Regions from separate parts of the Oceanobacillus sp. FSL W8-0428 genome, predicted to be linked through region 1. Evidence: riboswitches for the same ligand, from Rfam matches in the RefSeq annotation. Region 1 holds a riboswitch; each other region holds the start of a gene.
The links. Region 1 has a riboswitch for S-adenosylmethionine ahead of MKY30_RS10250 (YezD family protein). Riboswitches for the same ligand answer to the same signal wherever they lie in the genome.

Region 1 (3,952 bases):
GAAGATCCAGAAGTAAGACAGTCTATTGAAGACGGGTCTACCTTTGTTGTGAAAGAAGGAGACAATATTATTGCTACATTTACATTAAACGAAATGCAGACTCCTTGGGATAAGAATATTTGGGGGCAATCCAGTGAGGATGCATTTTATATGCATCGCCTGTCAGTAGATCATGATCATATTGGACGGGGGCTCGGAAAACCGATTGTCGAATGGATGGAAGCTTATACAAAAACGCAGGGAATGCGCCGGATTCGTTTAGACTGTGTGGAAAGCAATAAAAAACTTAATCAAATTTATAGGGGTTTTGGCTATGATTATAAAGGAACCAATCATGACCATTGCAGGTATGAAAAAATTTTATAATTTGTGATAGCTGCTCTTTATCCTCTATATAATCATCTTCAGTGATTCGATTTAAATTATCTTCAAAAGGATTTTTTCAAGATATTAATTCTGACGGTATACCTTATCATATTTTAAATTTGAATAAGGTTGCTGTCAGGAACTACATAGTTTTGCCAATAACAAGCATGTTTTCAATAGATATGCTTTTTTATGTTTTAAAGGGTCTATTTGAACATGAATTTAGAGTAGCACTATATGTTGGAGAGGAAGTAAAGCAATGAAACAAAATAAATACGATGATAATCATTTTTTTCAAGCATACTCAGAAATGGACCGGTCTAAGAAAGGGCTGGAAGCAGCCGGAGAGTGGCATATATTAAAAGAAATGCTGCCAGACTTCAAAGGGAAAAATGTTTTAGATTTAGGCTGCGGATTTGGCTGGCACAGCCGCTATGCCAGAGAACAGGGAGCAGAATCTGTAATAGGAACTGATATATCTGAACGAATGCTCACACATGCAAAAGAACTGACCAATGATCCCGGTATTACGTATCTGCATCAGGCTATCGAGGATGTGGATTTCCCTGAAGAATCTATGGATATTGTTATCAGTTCACTCGCGCTTCATTATATCGAATCATTTGATAGTGTTTGTGAAAAGGTATATGCGATTTTAAAGCCGGGTGGAAGCTTTGTCTTTTCTGTAGAGCATCCTATTTTTACCGCAAGAAAAGAACAGGACTGGATTTATGATAAAACGGGTAAGGAGCCTTTACATTGGCCGGTGGATAATTACCAGATAGAAGGGAAACGGGAAGCGTCCTTTTTAAATGAAACGGTGACAAAGTATCATCGTACTGTGTCTACATTTATGAATGGTTTATCGCAGGCTGGATTTGAGATCTTGCGAGTGGAAGAATCCGTGCCTTCTGAGGAGATGCTTAAGAAGATACCTGAAATGAAGCATGAATTGCGCCGGCCGATGTTTTTAATGATTGCAGCAGAGAAAAAGGAGAAAAGCTAGAAAGCACTTTTGGCTTTTACTTAATGGAAAATGACAGTAAAGAAGTTACGGTGAGGCTCTTTTGGAAAAGTTATTTTAAATCTATTAAATAATAATGAAAGACTGGTCTACTATAGGTCAATGCTTAGAATAATATCTTAGCATTGGCCTATTTTAATGCAGGGGAAATTAAATTAATCTTTAAGCAAGGACTTTTCTATCTATAAAGTGGGGAAGATATTGGTGCACTTCCTTAGCTGCACTGCAGGCAGCCATAACATTAAAAATTTCAAAAGTTTAAAAATAAGGATTGACATTCCCAAAAATAGTATGTAAACTAATAAACACAATTAAACCACTCGGAATAATATCTTATCTAGAGAGGCGGAGGGACTGGCCCGAAGAAGCCTCGGCAACAGACTTACGCAAGTACTGTGCCAATTCCTGCAAGTGTTTAGCTTGATAGATAAGAAGAGTAAGTGAACCATATTGTTTCAACCCTTTTCTTATTTAGAGGTGGGATTTTTGTTTTTTTAATTGCTGATTGGGCTACCAAAGGCATGTGTGTTTGAGCTCATGATTTGAGAGATTTCGCAATGTGGAAAACAGAAGTTTAATGAATTTATTTATTTTTCATGACATTTCTTAAATAGGGGGGAGCTGGCTTGGGAAAGATTGATGATGTAAAATTGAACCATATTTTAAAAGCATTGAAAGAACTGGAATATGGTTCAGTAGTTATTACCGTGCATGACGGAAAAATTACGCAAATAGATACGACCGAGAAGAAGCGTTTTTCCTTAGTGAAAAATCATTCTTAAAAAATTAATATTATGTATGCCCATTAGACAACTAAAGGCATCTTCCATTTCGATAATATATGTTATCGGATGAAAGATGCCTTTTTATTTTTATAAAACTGTTTAAGGGTGTTCCTGTAAAAGTACCATGAAGTTCAGGTTTCTAAAATTATACTAAATACGAATATACAAAAATGAATGGAAAGGATGAAATAGATGAGTGAGATTGTCGTACTATCAGGAAGTCCCTCTGAAGTATCACGTTCAAATGCAGTTTTAAGGTATATCGGATCCACACTTGAGGAAAAGGGTTTTTCAGTAACACATATATCTGTCAGAGATGTACCCCAGGACGTATTATTTAATGGGGAATTTAACAGTCTTGTTATTCAAAGAATAACTTCTCTTATCAAAGAAGCAAAAGGAGTTATCGTTGGAACACCTGTTTATAAATCTTCTTATTCCGGGATTTTAAAGGCTTTAGTAGACTTATTGCCGCAGGATGTATTGGAGGATAAGACGGTCTTGCCATTAATGACAGGAGGGAGCTCCTCTCACTTACTGGCGATGGAATATACATTAAAACCGTTGCTGGCTTCTTTAAAGGGAATGAATTTAAAAGGTGTGTATTTTGTTGATAGTCAGATTGATAAAAGAAATACTGCTAATCCTATTGTACACACAAATGCGCTGGAGCGATTAACGAAGCAGGTAGAGTATTTTACAAAATCAATTAGTAAAAAACAGATGAAAATCTTACTATAAAAATATTTTTAAAAATTATGAATTATAGGATGTGTAAACAGAAAGGAGAAGAGCAATGAGTTTTGAAGAGCAAGATACACCGAATTTTAATACAGTTGCACAGCATGGAGGCCAGGAATCAGATTCATTAACGCATGCAAGGGCAGTGCCGATTTACCAGACAACATCTTATGAGTTTGAAAGTCCGGATCATGCTGCTTCTCTTTTTCAGATGCAGAAAGAAGGATATATCTATTCTCGTAACGCGAATCCAACCAATCGTGTTTTAGAAAAAAGATTAGCCGGTTTAGAAGGCGGGGTTGATGCCTTTGCTGTTTCTTCCGGACAATCCGCCATCACAATAGCTTTATTAACACTTGCCAAAGCAGGGGAGGAGATTGTAACAACAAATGCATTATACGGTGGAACATATAATCTTTTCTCAGAAACATTTTCACGCTTTGGAGTAAAGGCTCGTTTTGTAGATGGCACAGATATTGAGGAAGTAAGAGGTGCAATAAATGAAAAGACAAAAGCTGTTTTTACAGAGTCAATCGGTAATCCGGGCTTACAGATTGCTGATATAAAAGCACTTAGCAAGGCTGCTCATGACCATGGCATTCCACTAGTTGTTGATGCCACTTTCACTACGCCATACTTACAAAAGCCAATCGATTACGGAGCAGATATTGTCATTCATTCTGTCACGAAATTTATTGGCGGAAACGGAACAGCGATTGGCGGAATTATAATTGATGCCGGAAGCTTTGATTGGGGTAATGGAAACTTCCCTGAATTTACAACTCCAAACAGAGCTTTAAATAATCAATCGTATGTTGAACTGCCCAGCGCAAGTCCGTTTATTGCGAAGGCCCGCTTTGAACTCGGGCATAACCTTGGGACGGCGTTATCCCCTTTTCATGGCTGGTTATTTATTCAGGGATTACAGTCATTATCTGTTCGAATGAGACAGCATGTTGAAAATGCTCAGGAGGTTGCTGAATATTTAGCGAATCATCATCTCATTGCATGGGTGAATTATCCAACGTTAGAAGGG
Region 2 (3,952 bases), 1.3 Mb from region 1:
TTTACGGTGCTGTCTTTACTGATGGCAACAGGCTTTAATGAAAAGACCTATACAGCTATTCTCACGACACTGATTGGTACAGGTGTATCTCTGGTTATTGCTTATGTAGCACTACAGTTTACTGCTGAACAGGGCTTACGCTATGAAGAGATGGCATTTCTAACCCGGAATCCGCAAACTATCTTTATGGCAGGACTTTTGATTGGCTCATTAGGAGCCGTCATGGATGTTGCTATTACCTTGTCTGCTTCCATGTTTGAAATGTATGAGAAAAATAATCATATTAGCCTAGAAACATTAAAAAAAGCCGGATATGAAATAGGCAAGGATATTATGGGTACAATGACAAATATTCTATTTTTTGCCTATGTCAGCGGATCGATTCCAATGCTGTTAATTTATTTTAAAAATGCAGCTCCATTCGGTTTTACTGTATCCATGAACCTTTCTCTTGAATTAGCACGTGCTTTAGTTGGCGGAATTGGTATTGTCCTGACTATTCCTATTGCTGTGTATATATCTATTTTCTTCATCCGCAGAAAGCAGGCGAAATTATGAATGTACTCGTATTACTGGCAATCGTATTATTTGCACTAATGGCTTGGGTTGGCGGAATGAAGGGTGTTCGGTCCTTTATCGCACTCTTTATTAACTTTCTCATTGTTCTGATGGCTGTTTTCGTCATGAATGACCCGTCCGGAAACCCGATTATTATTGCGCTTATCGCGGTCGGCTTTATCAGCGCGGTCAGCCTCTTCTTCATTAATCAGGTAAATAATAAAACAATGCTTGCTTTTTTAGCGACGATTGCAACGACGGTTATCTTAATCTTTTTCATTATTATTCTGACCGAACAATCAATGATTTACGGACTCGGAGAAGAAGAGTCTGGCGAAATAACCACGTTCAATGTTCATATCGGTCTTAATTTTGTTCAAATTGCTACAGCAGTTATTCTGATGAGCACCATTGGAGCAATTGTGGATACAGCAATTTCCATCACCTCTCCCATGCGTGAAATTTATGAGCAGAATCCGGAGATTTCCAGAAAAGATTTATTTTTAGCCGGCATCCGGATCGGCAGAGATATTTTAGGGACAAGTACAAATACATTGTTCTTTGCCTTTTTCGGAGGCTATATGGGGCTGTTAATCTGGTTTAAGGATTTGGATTACTCGGTAGGCGATATTATGAATGCGAAAGTGTTTAATGATGAATTGCTGACAATCTTTATTTCCGGTGTCGGAATCGCCCTGGTTATTCCAATTGCCGCTCTGATGAGTGCGTATTATTTGAAGAGAAAAAAGAAAGATATCGTGTTAGAGGATAATGAATAAACAAAAATATAATCTAGTTATAAGAGAGCCTAGCCGCTGCAAAATCAGTGTCTGGGCTTTCTTATATATTTTATATTATAAAAATTGAATTATCCTTCTTGAAAGAAAACTTTCAAAGTCTCTCACTCAAAAGTACCGAAAATCACTACCATTGCCAGAAAATTCATTATGAACAGCAACACTAATCCAGTTTAGGTTACATACGTTTTTTTGTTTAAATGTAAATATTAAATCTATTTATATAGTAAAAACATGATTTTTACATTAGAATAAAAAAAAAGACATAAGGGAGGCCAAACTAAATGATTAAAGACTTCAAAGAAAACTTTCAACGTCATGCGATACTCCGTGCAGTTATATTTATATTCATCGGTGCAGCTATTTTTATTAATCCAAATGGATTCTTGCATTTTGTGGGTTATTTGATTGCAGGGTATCTAACTTTACTAGGTGTTATTAAAATATATCAAAGCTACAAATTAAAACAACAGACCGGCACTTATGATATAGGTTTAGCAGGCGGCATTCTTTTAATTGTATTGGCTGCTGTCTTCATTTACTTTGCACCAACACTTTTCTCGATTTTACCGTTTTTATTAGGTTTAGCGATTATCATCAATGGACTAATGCAACTGATTGTAGCCTTGAATATAAAAAGTACTGGCTGGACTATTTTTTGTATTCTCCTCATGGTTGGAGGAGCTGTTCTTGTTTTTAACCCTTTCAAAAGCACGCTTATACTATTTCAAACCTTTGGCGTCATTCTGACATGTATAGGAATCTCTGAAATTGTGGGACATTTTCAAAATAGAAGAAAATAATAGATATTAAAGATGTAACTTATTATTTCTGCTTATATATCTATATTTAGCACTCTTTCTAAAGCCATTGACTTTTCATATATTTCATATTAAGATATAACAACAGTTACATAAGAACTCTTATTGAGAGTGGCGGAGGGACTGGCCCGACGAAGCCCGGCAACCTTTCTAGAATTCGTTCTAAAAAAGGTGCTAAATCCTGCAAAGCGCATTATGCGCTTTGGAAAATAAGAGAGGACGTTTAGTAAATAAACTTTTTCAACCTCTCTAGAGCAAATAGAGAGGTTTTTTATGTAACATTTAAAGAGGTTGTTCAAAAAGTCCAATAAATATAATACGGTGAATTTCTCCGTACTTTTTGAATTCTATTTAAAGTTATTTTAAAAGGGGACATCTTATCATGCAAATAGCTACTGTAAAGGGCTCACCAGGCCATTATCAAATTGGTGAAGGTGCTCTGAAACACCTTGCAGAAAACTTGAATGATCTGCATGTGGAACGAATTGCAGTCGTTACCGGCAGAACTGCCTGGGAAAAGGCAAAACCATATCTTCCAGCTGTAATTACAGATAACATAAAAGAGAAAGATATACATTTTGCAGATGGGCATTGTACTGTCGAACGAACCAGCAGACTTGCAAAGATTTATCAGGAACAACAGGTTGATGCTGTCATTGGTATTGGCGGCGGAACAGCTTTAGACATAGCGAAAGCATCCGCTATAAATGCACAAATAAAAAGCATCTTAATCCCAACCATTGCAGCAACTTGTGCAGCATGGACCCCGTTAAGTGTCTTTTATCAGGAAGACGGAGCGCATTCTCATTATACAGAATTTCCTGAGACCAATACATTGGTCATAGTAGAACCGGCAATTATCGCAGAAGCTCCTGTAAAATATTTAAAAGCAGGGATTGGCGATACGTTGGCAAAATTCTATGAAGCCCGTTCTTTAGTGGAAGCCTTCTATCCTGCTGGTACACTTCCAGTCTGGCTGCAAATTTCTCAGTTCGCAGCCCGTTCCTGCAAAGATATTTTGCTTGCTGACAGTGAAGCAGCAATTAAAGCTTGTGAAAATAATCAGGTGACAGATGCACTCATTCGCGTTATTGAAGCCATTATTGCAACAGGTGGTATGGTTGGAGGCTTTGGCGGGAAAGCTGGACGTATTGCCGGTGCACATTCTATTCATAATGGTTTAACAGCAGCACCGCAAATCGCTGATTCCCTTCATGGGGAAATCGTATCCTACGGTATTTTAGCTCAGCTTGTCATAGAACAGGATATTGAAGAGCTTCATAAGCTCTTGAATTATTATGAAGCATGGGGCTTTCCAACAAGCTTGGCAGACTTCTCCATACAGACAGATGATCAGGAGCTGTTGGAAGCTATTGCGGAGAAGGTTACCCGTGAAGAGGAATCTATTCATTTGATGAAGAAAGAAATCAATGCAGATAAAGTTATTAGTGCATTCTTACAACTTGAAGACTATTCAAAATAAAAATGAAAGTAGGAAGATCTATTATGAAGAAATATTTACTTAGTATTACAGCTTTATTACTCGTTTTCCTTGCTGCCTGCGGCGGAGATGACGAAAGCGGCAGTGAATCAGACTTACTTGAGGATGGTGTACTGACAGTCGGTGTAACAGCCGGGCCGCATGAAGAAATTGTTGAAAAAATAGCTGAAATTGCAGCTGAAGATGATTTAGAGATTAAAACGGTTGTGTTTAGCGATTATGTCATGCCGAATGTTTCTTTAGACGAAGGTGATATTGACATCAGCAGCTTCCAA
Region 3 (3,952 bases), 580 kb from region 1:
TCATGGTCATACCGCCGGTAACATTTACTCCTTGCCCTGTCATATAATCCGAATAAGTGGACGCCAAAAAGATAACAACATTTGCAATATCCTGCGGAACCCCTGTTCTTCCTAAAGGGACCTGAGAATTATCCTCGAGTTCAATTGCCTCCGCATTAACTTTTCGAAGCTCACCGCCAATCGTTCTTTCTGTCCTCTTCATATCTGTTTCAACGATACCTGGGCAGACGGCGTTCACATTGATTTTATCCTTAGCCAGCTCTAGAGCAGCAACCTTGGTCATACCAAGAACAGCATGCTTTGAAGCGACATAGCTCCCCATAAGCCGGTATCCGTTTTTGCCGGCCTGTGAAGAAATATTGATAATTTTTCCGCCTTCTCCCTGCTGTTTAAGGGCATTAGCCGCCGCCTGCATACAGAGGTAGACTCCTTTTGCATTAACATCCATTGTTTTATCCCAATCATTTTCCTTTATATCAACAAAATAATCCATTGTAGAAATTCCAGCATTATTTACTAAGATATCTAATCTGCCAAAATGATCTATCACATGCTTGACCATATTGTCTATCTGATCACTTTTTGATACATCGGTGGCAATATATAAAACATTAGCTGCTGCATTTGCAGGCGCATCTATTTTGTCAGCTACAGCAACCTTTGCCCCGCAATCCAGAAGTGCCTCTACAATTGCCTTGCCAATTCCGTTAGCTCCACCAGTTACAATCGCAACCTTACCTGTTAAATCCATTGTGTACATCACGAACATTCCTTCCCTTCATTGCTGGAATAAAAAGCAAAATAAAAACCCCTTCTTAAATCAAAAGAAGAGGTAAAAATGAAATAAATTATTTTTCTCTTCCTATCTCTAAGCTTTGATGCTACTGGAATTGGCACAGTACTAATATAGTCCGCTGCCGAGGCTTCGAAGGGCCAGTCCCTCCACCTCTCTAGATAAGAAATTATATACTTATAGAATATGAATTTTGTAATTAATAGTAATAAGATACAAGAAATAAATTTGAAAGTCAATATTTGTTGTGGAATTACCTTTCCAATTTTGTTCTTTTCGAATACCCTGTTTAACTGTAGTTTAGAAGCAAATAGACCTTAAGGCTTAGACAAAGATATTTCTCAGGCTCATTACGGGGAAGTGCCAAAACCGATAAGATAAAGATACGATAACGAAAGGGGAAAAACAAAATGAAAAAATTCATGTTGTTTGTCGGAGGACTGATCGCGGTGCTTGTCCTTCTAGCAAATTTAGGTCCAATGGTATTACTGGCATTAAGCGTATGGCTACTATATATATGCTTTAAAAAATTTATGAGCACAGATTCAACTGCTGCAAAAGTAGGTTGGGCGATACTCGGATTAGTTGTAGTGAGCATTACATTCTCTAATATTTATGCTGTTTTAGGTGTTGCAGCGGCATATGCGCTTTACCTTATCTATAAAAATTGGAACACACCGGAAAGCTCTGTTGTCCACGAAATAAAAGAAGATGAAGACCCATTTACGAATTTTGAAAAACAGTGGGCGGAGTTAAACAAATAAAAATCATAAAAGGAGAGATTGATTATGTCAACAAATATTTTCACTCGAATGAAGGATACGATTTCAGCAGATTTACACACAATGATGGATAGAAAGGAGCAAAAGAATCCAATTGCTGCGCTTAATCATTATTTACGCCAAAGTGAACAGGAAAAAGAAAAAGTAAGAAAGCTGATTGACCGCCAATATAAATTAAAAGAAGAGTTTGCACGTGAGTATATGAAAGCACAGGAACTTGCGGATAAACGCTTAAATCAAGCACAAATCGCAGATCGTGCTCAGGAAGAGGAAATGCATGAATTTGCTCTAAAAGAGCATGAAGAATATCAAAACCGTGCAGATCGTATGAAAGCATCCAGAGAAGTAGCTATTACCGAGCTTGAAAACCTGGAGCAGAAATACGAAGAGATGAAGCACCGCTTAAAGGATATGCACCTGCGCCGTATGGAACTGATGGGACGTGAAAATATCGCAAAAGCGAATCATCAAATTAATCGGGTAGTGGAAGAGTCACCAGAAAAACCATTCTCTAAGTTTGCAGAAATGGAGCAGTATATTGAAAACCTGGAGTACAAAGTAAACAGCTCATACTATCGAAGCACGTTTGACAACAAAATTGCAGCAATTGAGAAGAATTTAGATGAAAAGGAAACAAACTAGAGCGCATAGACAGAAGCGAAAAAATTAAAAAGTGTTCTTAGCAGCTCAAACAGCACTCCCCTCATTGCCAATTGGTAATGAGGGGAGTGCCTATTTTGAAAACCAAAATAATTGCAGTATAAAAATTAATTAATAAAATTAGTATGGCGTACTTTCCAATCTTCCAGTTTAATAAACACCCAGAATCCATAGATACCTAATGTGATAATCGTTAAAAGCCACCATTTGATCCAGTTGCCGAAAAGGCCAACAGCTGAACCTGAAAAATGCATCCGTTTGCCATCAATAACTGTATGATTTATTCTCCAACCATAAATCATTGTAATTGACCACGGATAACAAATTCCTAGTGTAAAGACCGTCACTAATGTCCCAAGAATAACCCAGCCAATGAATTGAAGTAATCCACCATCAAAGAAGCTGGTTCTTCCTTTAAATGTTTCTACTCTCTCATTCTCCACCATTAACTCCCTGCTCTCTATGTAAATGATGCTGTATATTCTACCAGAAAATAGAAGGGATTATCGATACTTAATTGTATTGTAGTAGATTTTCTGTGGGAGTATTTGTAAAATAAAGACAATTCAAATGAAGGGAGTGTGCCATTGTTTACAACGCCCATCATTTTAGAAGAAAAAACAGACTACATGAAGCATGATCGGCTGACGAAAAAGCTCATACAAGAGTTTTTTGAGGAGTTCATCGAAGGCTTTTCCCCCGAACTTTACCCCTATATTGATTTCTCCAAGGTGACATTCCTTGAACAGGAAGTATACTTGGACTACATCAATGGCCGCAGGAAGGAAATAGATATTCTCGCTGAAGTAAAGCTGAATCACCAGGACAAAATCCTCCATATTCACACCGAAGCACAGTCAATTCATGAAGATGATTTCCCCGAAAGAATGTATCTCTATTTTTCTTACCTCTACGCCAAACACCGCAAACCGATTCAACCCATCGCCGTTTTGAGTTATACTAGAGAAAAAGAAGAACCGACTCAATTCCAAATTAATACACCTACACAAAACGTACTTCAATTTAATTTTTTACAATTACATTTAACCAAGAAAAAGTGGAAGGAATATATTCAATCAGACAACCCGGCGGTGGCAGCGTTACTCAGTCAAATGGGCTATGAAGAGCATGAACGTGCTTAGGTAAAGCTAGAATTTCTGCGCATGATTACCCGAATGAAAATAGATCCAGCCAAAACAACATTTTTATATGGATTTTTTGAGACTTATTTGAAGCTAAATAAAGAGGAGGAAGCGCAAATGATGGAGAAAATCGAAAACTTGCCGGAAGAGGAAAAAGAAATGGTACTTCATCTTCCTAATTCATATTTTGAGAAGGGGTTGGAAGAAGGAAAACAAGAAGGAAAGCGGGAAGGGATAGCAGAAGGCAGGAAAGAAGGTATACAAAAACGGAATCAGGAAGTAGCGTTGAAAATGATTGCAAGAGGAATGCCGATCAATGAGATAGCAGAAATCACAGAGCTGAGCAAAGAGGAAATTAAAAATCTTGCTGATAAATAGACGGGTATAGCTGAGCTAAAAAGTGAGCGACTCTAATAAGGAGTAATGCTTGCTTTTTCTTTTCTTATCTAAAAAAGTTAAACCGGCTAATTTCTTCAAAAGCTTTTATCAGATCGTCATAAGAGTGTTTAAAGTCACTATCCACCCATTTCATCAGAATATTCCACATTCCGCCCGCATTAAAAGCTAAAGCAAAC
Region 4 (3,952 bases), 910 kb from region 1:
CTCCTGTGTAATATGGATCAGGAATATCATCTTCTTCTATGTCCTCCACAAACTCCATTAATTTCACAATCGCTGTTCCCTCATGGTGGTTAGACCCGATAAGCGTATTATAATTATTCTGATCCATTGCAACCAGGTAATCAAATTGATTAAAATCATCTGCTGTAAGCAGTCTTGATTCCATTCCATCATAGGAAATGCCCTGCTGGTCAAGTATTTCCTTTGTTCCCGGGTGGGGTGATTGTCCGAGATGCCAATCTCCTGTCCCGCAAGAATCAACCTGCACGCTATCTACCAGCTGCTCTTTCTTTACAAGATCCCTGAATATCGCTTCTGCCATAGGGGAACGGCAAATATTACCTAAACAAACAAATAATACACGTACCAATCGTTTTTCACCCCATTCATCTCGCGTCGACTTAAAAAATAAGCTCTTCCCAATTAACACCCTAAACGGTATACAATAAGTTTAGGGTGTTTTGCTGTAACTCTATTATAAGCAACTTAGACCGATAAGCAAAGAGTTAATTGTAGAAAGTTGTTATCCTGCTTCCATTTTTGTCGAAAAGATACAGCCTTTAAAATACGCTCATATCCCAGCTGTTTGCAATATGACGGAGCAATTTAATTCCTGCAACACTATTTCCCTGCTTATCCAACGCCGGCCCAAACACACCAATACCGCAGCCATCTAAAAATGGCAAATCATTATTACGGACCCTTGGCGGTACAACTGCTAAAATACCGCCAGAAACACCACTTTTTGCTGGAATTCCGACATAGGAGGCAAATTTCCCGGAAGCATCATACATACCACATGTTAACATCAGAGATTTGGCAATTCGAGCTACGTTCTTAGGAATAATTATTTCTTCTGTATCAGGATGAATCCCATCGTTTGAAAGAACCAGGCCAATACGGGCCAAGTCATCGGTTGTAATATTAATAGAGCATTGTTTAAAATAAGTTTCCAATGTTACCCCTAAATCCGATTCCAAATATCCCTCTTCCAGCAAATAATAACCGATAGCTCGATTACGCATCGATGTATCTCGTTCAGAGACATAAACATCTACATCTATTTCAGGTCTGTAGCCAATTATTTTTTCCATTAAGTTAAATAGTGGCTCCAGCTTCTCATCTGATGTATTTCCATTTAATAAAGAAGATACTGTAATCGCTCCTGAATTTACCAAAGGATTAAAAGGGCGCTTCGGATTGTTAATCTGCAAATGCATAATGGAATTAAATGCTTCTCCAGTCGGCTCTACATCTACACGCTGCAAGATATAAGTTATTCCCCTATCAATACATGCAACAATAAAACTTAAAACCTTGGATATACTTTGAATGGAGAAGGAGTGATTTAAATCTCCTGAACGGATCTGCATTCCTCCCTTACCAATAATTGTAATACCTAAAGCATCAGGGTCTGCTTCCTCTAATTTCGGTATGTAATCAGCAACCTTCCCAGTGTCTGTTTGTTTCTTAAAAAAGGTCACCCAATTATCTACATATTCCTGGAGCCACTGTTTATTTTTTTCAGTATTTAAATTTACATATCCTTGTACCATGTATTGACACCCCGCTTCTATTATAATTGTACAGATAAATTTATGAATATCCTTATTTGAACTATACCCCATATAACAATTATTTACCCATTAACATATTTAATATTAATTATTTGTGTCTTAAAAAGAAATAATACTATTTAAAAACAAATAAAATTATAATAATTAAAAAAGTATTGACTTAAATGAGAATTTAGATTAAGTTATTACTTAATAATAAAATTGAATCCATATATCTCTTATCAAGAGTAGCTGAGGGACTGGCCCGTTGAAGCTCGGCAACCTTTTATGTTTATGCATAAAAAGGTGCTAAATCCTGCAAAACGATACGTTTTGGAAGATGAGAGAGGAAATTTGTACATTGGACAAGCCTCTCTTTCTTTAATTCGAAGTAAGAGAGGCTTTCTTTTTTTATTTAAAAACGAATATGAGGTGGAAAACATGAAGAAATTAGCATTATTATTTGTTATTTTATTATCCGGAATACTTGCTGCCTGCGGCAATAACGCGGAAAATGCTGAAGCACTCAGTGAAGATAAGCTTGTTGTCGGTGTTACTGCCGGGCCGCAGGAACAAATTTTAGAAGCTGCTGCAGAGGTAGCTGCAGAAGACGGTCTTGAGATAGAAATAAAAGTATTCTCTGATTATGTACTGCCAAATACAACGTTAGCTGAAGGTGATTTGGATGCAAACAGCTATCAGCATAAACCATTTTTAGATGAATTCAATGAAGACCATGATACAGATTTAGTACCAGTCCGAGAAACTATTTTAAATCCAATGGGGGTTTACTCAGAAACATATGATAATATTGATGATCTCCCTCAAGGCGCAACATTCGGGCTTCCTAATGATCCGTCTAATGGAAGCAGATCTCTATTTATTTTAGAAGAAGCAGGCCTAATTACACTGGATGAAGAAAACAAAGAAACTGCATCTATTCATGATGTTGTTGATAATCCGCTCGAGCTGGAATTTGTAGAATTAGACGCTGCACAGATTCCTAACCAATTAAGTGAAGTAGACGCTGCTGCGATTAATACGAACTTTGCTTTAGGGGCCGGAATCAGTCCAAAAGATGATGCTATCTTATTGGAATCCACAAACTCTCCATATGTAAACTACATTGTGGTCCGTGCGGAGAATCAAGATGATCCAGTCGTAGAAACACTGGTTAATGCTTATCAGTCTGATAAAGTAAAAGCATTTATTGAAGAAGAATTTGAAGGCTCCATTATCCCCGGCTGGGAGGATTAAAATATCTATTAACAACTAGCTGTATGACTCTTACTTCAAGAAAAAAGAAGTTATACCCATTTTAAGCGGGGGATGAAAAATAACTTCCCCCCAAATAAAGTTTCACATTACCTCTATCAATACATATCTGGATACTGACAAAAATAATATTTGCGAAGGGATTTATCTTGTATGTCTAATTATCTTTATATCGAAAGAAATGGCTCCATTGCAACCATTGTCATTAATCGGCCAGAAAAAAAGAACTGCTTCTCTCTGGAGATGTTCCGTCACCTTGAGGATTTATTAGATGAATTAAAAGAAGATCAAACAGTGAAGTTCCTTATCCTTCGAGGTGTTGATGATACTGCGTTTTCTGCCGGCGCAGATATTTCTGAATTTCTGGAAGTCCGCCTTCATGCTGAAAAAGCGAAAGCATATAACGATTTTGCACTTGGGGCTATTGAAAAGCTCTATCGCTTTCCCAGACCGACAGCAGCATTAATTCAAACACTTGCCATCGGTGGAGGACTCGAACTGGCTAATTCATGTGATTTTCGCTTTGCAACGCAAGGAAGCAAGCTTGGCATTACAGCAGCCAATATTGGAATTATTTACAATCTAACAAGCACCAAACGTCTATTTAATCTGGTTGGACCATCACAAGCGAAGAAATTACTTTATACAGCAGAATTAATTACGGCAGAAAAAGGCAAAGAAATCGGCCTTGTCGATTTTATCTGTAAACCTGATGAAATCGAGCAGGATGTTAATAAATTTGTAAAACGCGTGCTTCAAAAATCCCCTGTTGCCAATGCAGGAATTAAACAGGTCATCCAGGCAATTATTGATGGTGAAAATCAGGAAACAGAAGATATCGCAAATCTTGTCTTAGACTCTTACAGCTCAAATGATTACACAGAAGGCATTCAGGCTTTTTTAGAAAAACGGAAACCAGATTTTTCTTAATTAAGGGGTTTATATACAAAGGAGAGAAATATATTGGAACAAGCTCTTAAAGGAATGAAAGTCGTAGATTTATCTCAGGTTTTGGCTGGCCCTTATTGCACTATGGTATTAGGCGACATGGGAGCAGACGTTATTAAGGTGGAGAAATACCCGCTGGGTGATGATACACGGAC

Region 2: another riboswitch for S-adenosylmethionine. It lies ahead of MKY30_RS03715 (iron-containing alcohol dehydrogenase family protein); the one in region 1 lies ahead of MKY30_RS10250 (YezD family protein).
Region 3: another riboswitch for S-adenosylmethionine. It lies ahead of MKY30_RS07345 (SDR family NAD(P)-dependent oxidoreductase); the one in region 1 lies ahead of MKY30_RS10250 (YezD family protein).
Region 4: another riboswitch for S-adenosylmethionine. It lies ahead of MKY30_RS14780 (MetQ/NlpA family ABC transporter substrate-binding protein); the one in region 1 lies ahead of MKY30_RS10250 (YezD family protein).

Annotation. Positions count from the first base shown of each region.
Region 1 covers NZ_JBBORB010000001.1:2,197,126-2,201,077, forward strand. The annotation lists gene MKY30_RS10240 (GNAT family N-acetyltransferase) at 1-366, shown strand, start outside; gene MKY30_RS10245 (class I SAM-dependent methyltransferase) at 626-1,372, shown strand; SAM riboswitch class I at 1,721-1,824, shown strand; gene MKY30_RS10250 (YezD family protein) at 2,026-2,172, shown strand; gene ssuE (NADPH-dependent FMN reductase) at 2,368-2,916, shown strand; gene MKY30_RS10260 (O-acetylhomoserine aminocarboxypropyltransferase/cysteine synthase family protein) at 2,972-3,952, shown strand, end outside.
Region 2 covers NZ_JBBORB010000001.1:847,800-851,751, forward strand. The annotation lists gene MKY30_RS03700 (YibE/F family protein) at 1-558, shown strand, start outside; gene MKY30_RS03705 (YibE/F family protein) at 555-1,337, shown strand; gene MKY30_RS03710 (HdeD family acid-resistance protein) at 1,640-2,158, shown strand; SAM riboswitch class I at 2,276-2,392, shown strand; gene MKY30_RS03715 (iron-containing alcohol dehydrogenase family protein) at 2,559-3,659, shown strand; gene MKY30_RS03720 (MetQ/NlpA family ABC transporter substrate-binding protein) at 3,683-3,952, shown strand, end outside.
Region 3 covers NZ_JBBORB010000001.1:1,618,035-1,621,986, forward strand. The annotation lists gene MKY30_RS07345 (SDR family NAD(P)-dependent oxidoreductase) at 1-760, opposite strand, end outside; SAM riboswitch class I at 860-961, opposite strand; gene MKY30_RS07350 (lmo0954 family membrane protein) at 1,204-1,557, shown strand; gene MKY30_RS07355 (PspA/IM30 family protein) at 1,582-2,217, shown strand; gene MKY30_RS07360 (DUF898 family protein) at 2,343-2,681, opposite strand; gene MKY30_RS07365 (hypothetical protein) at 2,823-3,377, shown strand; gene MKY30_RS07370 (helix-turn-helix domain-containing protein) at 3,495-3,755, shown strand; gene MKY30_RS07375 (TetR family transcriptional regulator) at 3,820-3,952, opposite strand, start outside.
Region 4 covers NZ_JBBORB010000001.1:3,106,751-3,110,702, reverse strand. The annotation lists gene MKY30_RS14790 (low molecular weight protein-tyrosine-phosphatase) at 1-388, opposite strand, end outside; gene MKY30_RS14785 (glutaminase) at 579-1,574, opposite strand; SAM riboswitch class I at 1,811-1,921, shown strand; gene MKY30_RS14780 (MetQ/NlpA family ABC transporter substrate-binding protein) at 2,016-2,831, shown strand; gene MKY30_RS14775 (enoyl-CoA hydratase/isomerase family protein) at 3,003-3,779, shown strand; gene MKY30_RS14770 (CaiB/BaiF CoA transferase family protein) at 3,813-3,952, shown strand, end outside.